DNA from 3 places in the Lysinibacillus sp. NPDC047702 genome. Region 1 is predicted to be linked to each of the others. Evidence: riboswitches for the same ligand, from Rfam matches in the RefSeq annotation. Region 1 holds a riboswitch; each other region holds the start of a gene.
The links. A riboswitch is a leader RNA that binds a small molecule or an ion and turns the genes downstream of it on or off. The one in region 1 is predicted to bind cobalamin.

Region 1 (2,207 bases):
CAGAGCAAGCTGATAACGCTAGTAAAGCAATTACTGTCAGTAAACTAATAAACCAGCTTCTTCTTATCTTCATATTTATTCCTCCTCACTATTACGCTTAATGTAGCAAATAAATGTGCAGAAATAATGGCCACGTTATAAGAAAAACGCCATCTTTTTAAGATTGACGTTTTCAGGGTACAACTATTTTATTGGTATTATTTTCAATATTCTTTGTAGACGATGCGCAAAAATACCCGCAAAGACAGCTAAAATAATATCCTTTGGCAATGGTGGCATCATCCAAAGCCATGCCATCTTATAATTGAAAGCGTCAGGAGCGCTAGCCCATAGTTTAAAAGCAAAGTACATCCAATTTGTCCCCAGTAAATAATTAATAGCTGTAGCAATTACTGCCGCAACAATATAGCTTTTCTTTGTTCCACTGCGCTCAACAATCAGTCCTGCGATAAATGCTGCTAAAATAAATGTGACAATAAAGCCAAATGTAGGGCTTAGGATTTGTCCAAAGCCGCCACCAAAACGCGCAAATACCGGTGCACCAGCTAAACCAATACACATATATACCGTGCAAGCAAGCGCTCCCTTTCTACTGCCAAGAACTAATCCAGCTAAAATAGCGAAGAAAGTTTGCAATGTGATTGGGACTCCTCCCACAGACATGAAAGGGACAAAGGAGGTAATATTAGCACCGATCATCATTAATGTTGAAAATAATCCAATATAGGCAATATCTACTGTTCTTAATCTATGATGAGAGTGTTCTGCAACTGTTGTCATAATTTCACTCCTATCTATTAAAGTTATTAATAGTGTAAGAAAATAAAGCATTTGTGTCAACTTGTTATTTTATTTAGGTTAACTCAATTGCGGTTTTCACAGCTAAAGTTTATAATTTACGGTTATTTATAGACTAACTACTAAAATGTATGATAGAATCGTCATAATTTTAATAGTTTGGATACTAATGGTGTGACATCTTATACAAAGTGTCACTTAAAAGGGAAGTCGGTGAAAGTCCGACGCTGTCCCGCAACTGTAACGAGGAGTTTTATGATGATTTAGCCACTGTTCTAGGATGGGAAGGTAATCGTAAAACGTTGATCCGAAGCCAGGAGACCTGCCATATAGTGATACTTGTAATGCCCACGAGGATGAACGCATTTACGGACAATAGATGGAAATCTTTCTGACTTTGTTGATGATTCTAGGGTATTTCTATGCATACTATGCATGAAATACTCTTTTTTATTGTTTCATATCTATTACGATTGATTAGGAGTATTATACATATGAATAAAAAATTTATACTATTATCTCTGACTCTGCTTCTAGTACTAATCATTTCTATGACTTTGGCTGTTATGGTTGGATCTGTTTCCATCACACCTCTTTATGTGTGGCAGGTTATTCTATCCAAAATTCCAATCGTTCAAAATTTTATAGAGCAGGATTGGAGTCGCTCGCAAGAAATTATCATTTGGCAAATACGGGTGCCACGCGTCTTGCTAGCTGCAATCGTAGGAGCAGGCTTAGCAATCGCTGGAGCAGCTATACAGGCTCTTGTGCGTAATTCTATAGCTGAACCATACATATTGGGAATATCTTCAGGAGCAACAGTCGGTGCTACAGCAGTTATTATTTTAGGTGCTTTTTCATTTCTAGGTATTTTCGCTCTTTCTGCATCTGCATTTTTAGGCTCACTTCTTGCCATATTGTTAGTGTTTTTCCTTGCACGTGTCGGAGGAAGAATCTCTGTTTTTAGACTTTTACTTGCGGGAATGGCAGTGTCGTTTATTTTATCTGCTGTATCGAATTTTATTTTAATGATGGCAAAGCAAGAGAATGGAATTAAGGCAGTTATGTATTGGATGCTTGGTAGTCTAGCAGGTGCTAAATGGAGTAATATAATCATTCCTACAGCTATATTTATCGTCGTGTTTGCCTTACTGTGGCTCCATTATCGGAACTTAAATTTATTATTGCTTGGAGAAGAGGCTGCGGTTACATTAGGTGTCAATATCCAACAATTTCGTTTGCAGCTTATCCTGCTAGTATCTTTATTAACGGGCGTACTTGTTGCAGTAAGTGGCTCAATTGGATTTGTCGGTTTAATTATTCCGCATATTGTCCGCATAATAGTAGGTTCCAACTATAAATATGTAATACCAATTAGTGCTCTATTAGGAGGGATTTTTTTAGTTTGG
Region 2 (2,207 bases), on a different contig from region 1:
TTGGAGCTGTCGGTGTTTTTGCAAAATATATACAGCTACCATCCAGTGAAATTGCATTCTGGATGAGTGTCATTGGCTCTTGCTTTTTATTGGTAATTTTCATCGCAAAGAAAGAAAAAATAACGAAAGCATCTATTCTGCCTAATATATGGCCATTGCTACTATCTAGTGTAGCATTATGTGGGAATTGGATTTTTCTTTTTCAAGCATACAAAGAAACAACCATTGCAAATGCAGCGCTTAGTTATTATTTTGCGCCAGTTTTAGTGATTTGTTTATCACCGATTATATTAAAGGAAAAACTGTATCTAAGAAAAATTTTCTATGTCTGTGTGGCGCTGGTTGGATTATTCTTTATTGTCCATAGCCAAGCTGCAGGAGAAAATGGGCAGGATATCGGTATAGTGTATGGGCTTATTGCAGCATGTTTCTATACATTCGTAACCTTTGTCAACAAGTATATTCATGGACTTAAAGAGCCTGCTAACACAATTGTGCAGCTTTCTTTAGCAGCGTTATTTCTGGCACTTTATCTTTCTGGAACAAATGGATTCCAAATCATGCATATCGATATAAAATCCATTAGTTTACTTATAGCATTGGGTATTGTCCATGCTGGTATAGGCTTCTATCTTTTCTTTTTGGGAATGAGTCAATTAAAGGGGCAAAGTATAGCCATTCTAAGCTATATTGACCCTCTAACGTCATTGGTTATCTCAACGGTGATTATAGGAGAAAAAATGACTGTGATACAAATAATAGGAGCCATTCTATTGCTTGGTGCGACCTTTATTAGTGAAATCGATGAGAAAGAACTTTAAAGGCGTCATATTGACAGCAAGAAATCTTTACAGTAAATTTAAAGTAATTGCATAATAGCATTGGGTGCCCATTATGGGAGAATAGGGAATAAAGTGAGAGTCTTTAGCGGTCCCGCCACTGTAAAAAGGAGTTTCATAGAGAATGCCACTAGCATGGTGCTGGGAAGGTTCTATGAAATGTTGAAATTAAGCCAGGAGACCTGCCTAATTGCTTCGATTATATAGACGATGGAAAAGTCTGTAGTTTATTTGTGATGAATAAACTGCAGGCTTTTTATATTGTCTCGAAAGATAGAAAGGGGAATAGTTTCATGCAATTATTACAGCAAACGATTAAAAAAATTCAAAATGCGGATAGCCGTATGATGGAGAAAGCTAGGGAATATATAGACTCTCTGAGCAAGCCACCTGGAAGCTTGGGGAAATTGGAGAATCTTGCTGTACAGCTTGCTGGTATTACAGGAAAATTATTTCCTAAAATTGAGAGCAAGGCAATTATTGTCTGTGCAGCAGATCACGGTGTTTGTGAGGAGGATGTTACTTCCAATCCACAAAAGGTAACCTTTTTACAAACAATGAATTTTCCAAAAGGGCTAACGGGTGTTTGTGCAATCGCCAGCATAACCAATGCCAAAATTGTAACGGTCGACGTTGGTGTAAAAGAAGATTTACCACTTGATGCTGGAGTCATTCTAAAGAAAATCAAATATGGAACAGACAATATGGCAAAGGGTCCAGCTATGTCAAGAGAGGAAGCTATTCAATCCATCGAAGTAGGAATTGAAGTCGCAACGAGCGAAATTAAAAATGGAGTGGATATTCTTGGAACTGGAGAAATGGGTATTGGGAATACTACCCCAAGTGCAGCTATCCTATCCGTGCTTCATGCCTGTCATCCAAATGTAGTAACAGGAATGGGCGCTGGTGTGGGAGCGGGGGGAATTGCGCATAAGGTGAAGGTTATTCAACATGCTATTGCATTAAACAAGCCCAATCGCCACGATGCTATTGATATTCTTGCAAAAGTTGGTGGCCTAGAAATAGGTGCTATGGCTGGAATTGTACTTGCTGCGGCTGCAAATCGCAAGCCTGTTGTTATTGATGGCTTTATTTCTACGATTGCTGCCCTCATAGCATTTGAGCTTGAGCCAAAAGTAAAGGACTACATCATTCCTTCCCATGCCTCAGAAGAACCAGGTGCAAAAATAGCAGCCAAGTTGCTAGGGGTAGAACCAATGCTACATATGAATATGCGTTTAGGAGAAGGCTCTGGTGCAGCTTTAGCCTTTCCAATTTTAGAGGCAGCATGCTCCATGATTAAAAACATGGCTACACTTGAGGAATCTGTAGTGCTAGTAGAAACGAATGAATGAAGCACACTTTCTA
Region 3 (2,207 bases), on a different contig from region 1:
GCTTTTCAAAGGTTTTCTCTGGTATGTTCATATTAAATGCATTCATGTATAATGTCTCCTTATGAAAAAGGAGCTAGCAAAATGCTAGCTCAAATTTTAAAAGTTATCTGGATAAAAGCCTTTTGCCAAAATTTGAATGGCTTCTGCGGCACGAACTCCTTCAGATGCTGCAGATAGTGGTAAAATAACAAAATGTTCATTTTTCACGGCTTCTGTTTCTTTTAATGCTGGGTCATTCTTTAAGAAATTAATTTTTTCTTCAGCAGATGTCTCTCCATAATCAATAACAACAATCACCTCTGGATTACGCGCAACTGCCTCTTCCTTTGAAACGGTTGTCCACCCAGATTCGACATCACCAAAAACGTTTTTGCCTCCAGCAATCGTTACCAACTCATTCATAAAGTTTTGCGCTGCTGTAAAGACATCCTTATCACCGCTGTCAAAAACTAAAACAGGCAGCTCTTTGCCATCCTGGGGTAATTTCGCCCGAATAGCCTCTACATCCTTCGTCATTTGATCGATTAAAGCTTCTCCACGATCTTCGACACGGAATATTTTTGCGATATTACGAATATCTATGAAAATATCCTCTAAAGTTGGCTTTGTCATATTGGATGCTGTATGTAGATATGTGTGAATCCCTAATGCCTCAAGCTCTTCTGGAGTGCCGACACCTTTTTCACCAAAGGCACTTTTCCATCCCCCATATAAAAAATCTGCCTCTGCATCAATTACCTGCTCCTTTGTAGGATATTGGTCAGCTAATACAGGTACCTTGTCGTAAGCAGCTTGTAAAGGCTCATAAATTTTATCATCTAAATAGGCTGTGCCAACCATTGAATCTTCTAAGCCTAAAGCTAGCATAATTTCTGTTACATGTTGGTTTAAGCTAATCGCTTTTTTGGGAGCTTCTTTATAAACTTGCGTTGTCCCATTATTGTCAATCGTTACTTCTGTCGTTGCCGCTTGTGATGGTTCAACCTTTTCCCCTTGTGCTGCTGATTCATTATCTTCCTTCGCGCTGCATGCACCTAAAATAGCCATCAATGCCAGTGCAAAGACAAGCCACATGCTGTTCCATTTCTTCATGTCTTTATCTCCTTTGATGTTATATATAGTAAGAAATCAGTAGACTTCTTTGCTACCATGATTCGTGATGAACTGTATAACAAATTGAAAAAGGGCATAAAAAAATCCCCTTGTTTCCAAGAGGTACGCATAGTGAAAAGACGGCTTTTGACCTGATTCACTATCCCCATCCTCGTGGTTGAAGTAAAGAATATTATTGGCAGGTATCCTGGCTTAGGTTCATCATCTGTACGCCTTCCCATAGTGTGATTACAGTGGCATATTGTATAGACTCCCCATTTACAGTTGCGGGACAGCATCGGATTCTCACCGATTTCCCTTTTAAGCAAATGACAAAGGCCATTTGCACCAATATAAAGGTATTATGTATTGTTATAAATATTATTGATAGACTAGCAAAAGTAATTTCCGTTCGCAATCTCACAAAATAATCCATTTACTAAATATATTTATTATTACAGAAATATTCATACATAAACGAGAACTATTTTACATTAAATTATTTTCGCAATCATTAGATTTGGAACACTATTATGACATATTCTAAAACTATTTACCTTGAATTTATTAAAATTCTGTTACAATAAAATAGACGGATTTATAGAAACGAGGATTAATTTATGTACAAAACTATTGGGATCCTTGCTCATGTGGATGCAGGAAAAACAACATTCTCAGAGCAATTATTATTTCATACCAAAAGTATTCAGGCTCGCGGGCGGGTAGATCATCAGAATACATTCCTAGATAATCATGAGCTAGAGCGACAACGCGGCATCACTATTTTTGCGGAGCAAGGTCGTATGACAATTGGCAACGACACATATACATTAATCGATACACCTGGACACGTCGATTTCTCCCCTGAGATGGAGCGTGCGATTCGTGTTATGGATTATGCCATCATTGTGATTAGTGCAGTTGAGGGGCTACAGGGGCATACTGAAACAGTTTGGCACCTATTACGTCAGTATCACATTCCAACCTTCTTTTTTATCAATAAAATTGATCGTGAAGGTGCAGTGGTGAATCATGTTATGGCACAGCTTCAAAAAGATTGCTCTGAGGATGTACTACTAGTAAATGAAATGTTCCATTCGGATTATATTCCTTCT

Region 2: another riboswitch for cobalamin. It lies ahead of cobT (nicotinate-nucleotide--dimethylbenzimidazole phosphoribosyltransferase); the one in region 1 lies ahead of ACQKIM_RS19450 (FecCD family ABC transporter permease).
Region 3: another riboswitch for cobalamin. It lies ahead of ACQKIM_RS17425 (ABC transporter substrate-binding protein); the one in region 1 lies ahead of ACQKIM_RS19450 (FecCD family ABC transporter permease).

Annotation. Positions count from the first base shown of each region.
Region 1 is NZ_JBNNMG010000047.1:22,502-24,708, reverse strand. Features, by position in the region: gene ACQKIM_RS19460 (YdhK family protein) at 1-73, opposite strand, end outside; gene ACQKIM_RS19455 (biotin transporter BioY) at 184-780, opposite strand; cobalamin riboswitch at 952-1,142, shown strand; gene ACQKIM_RS19450 (FecCD family ABC transporter permease) at 1,293-2,207, shown strand, end outside.
Region 2 is NZ_JBNNMG010000007.1:2,801-5,007, reverse strand. Features, by position in the region: gene ACQKIM_RS05305 (DMT family transporter) at 1-821, shown strand, start outside; cobalamin riboswitch at 867-1,043, shown strand; gene cobT (nicotinate-nucleotide--dimethylbenzimidazole phosphoribosyltransferase) at 1,133-2,194, shown strand.
Region 3 is NZ_JBNNMG010000039.1:29,619-31,825, reverse strand. Features, by position in the region: gene ACQKIM_RS17430 (precorrin-3B methylase) at 1-46, opposite strand, end outside; gene ACQKIM_RS17425 (ABC transporter substrate-binding protein) at 97-1,092, opposite strand; cobalamin riboswitch at 1,274-1,460, opposite strand; gene ACQKIM_RS17420 (GTP-binding protein) at 1,713-2,207, shown strand, end outside.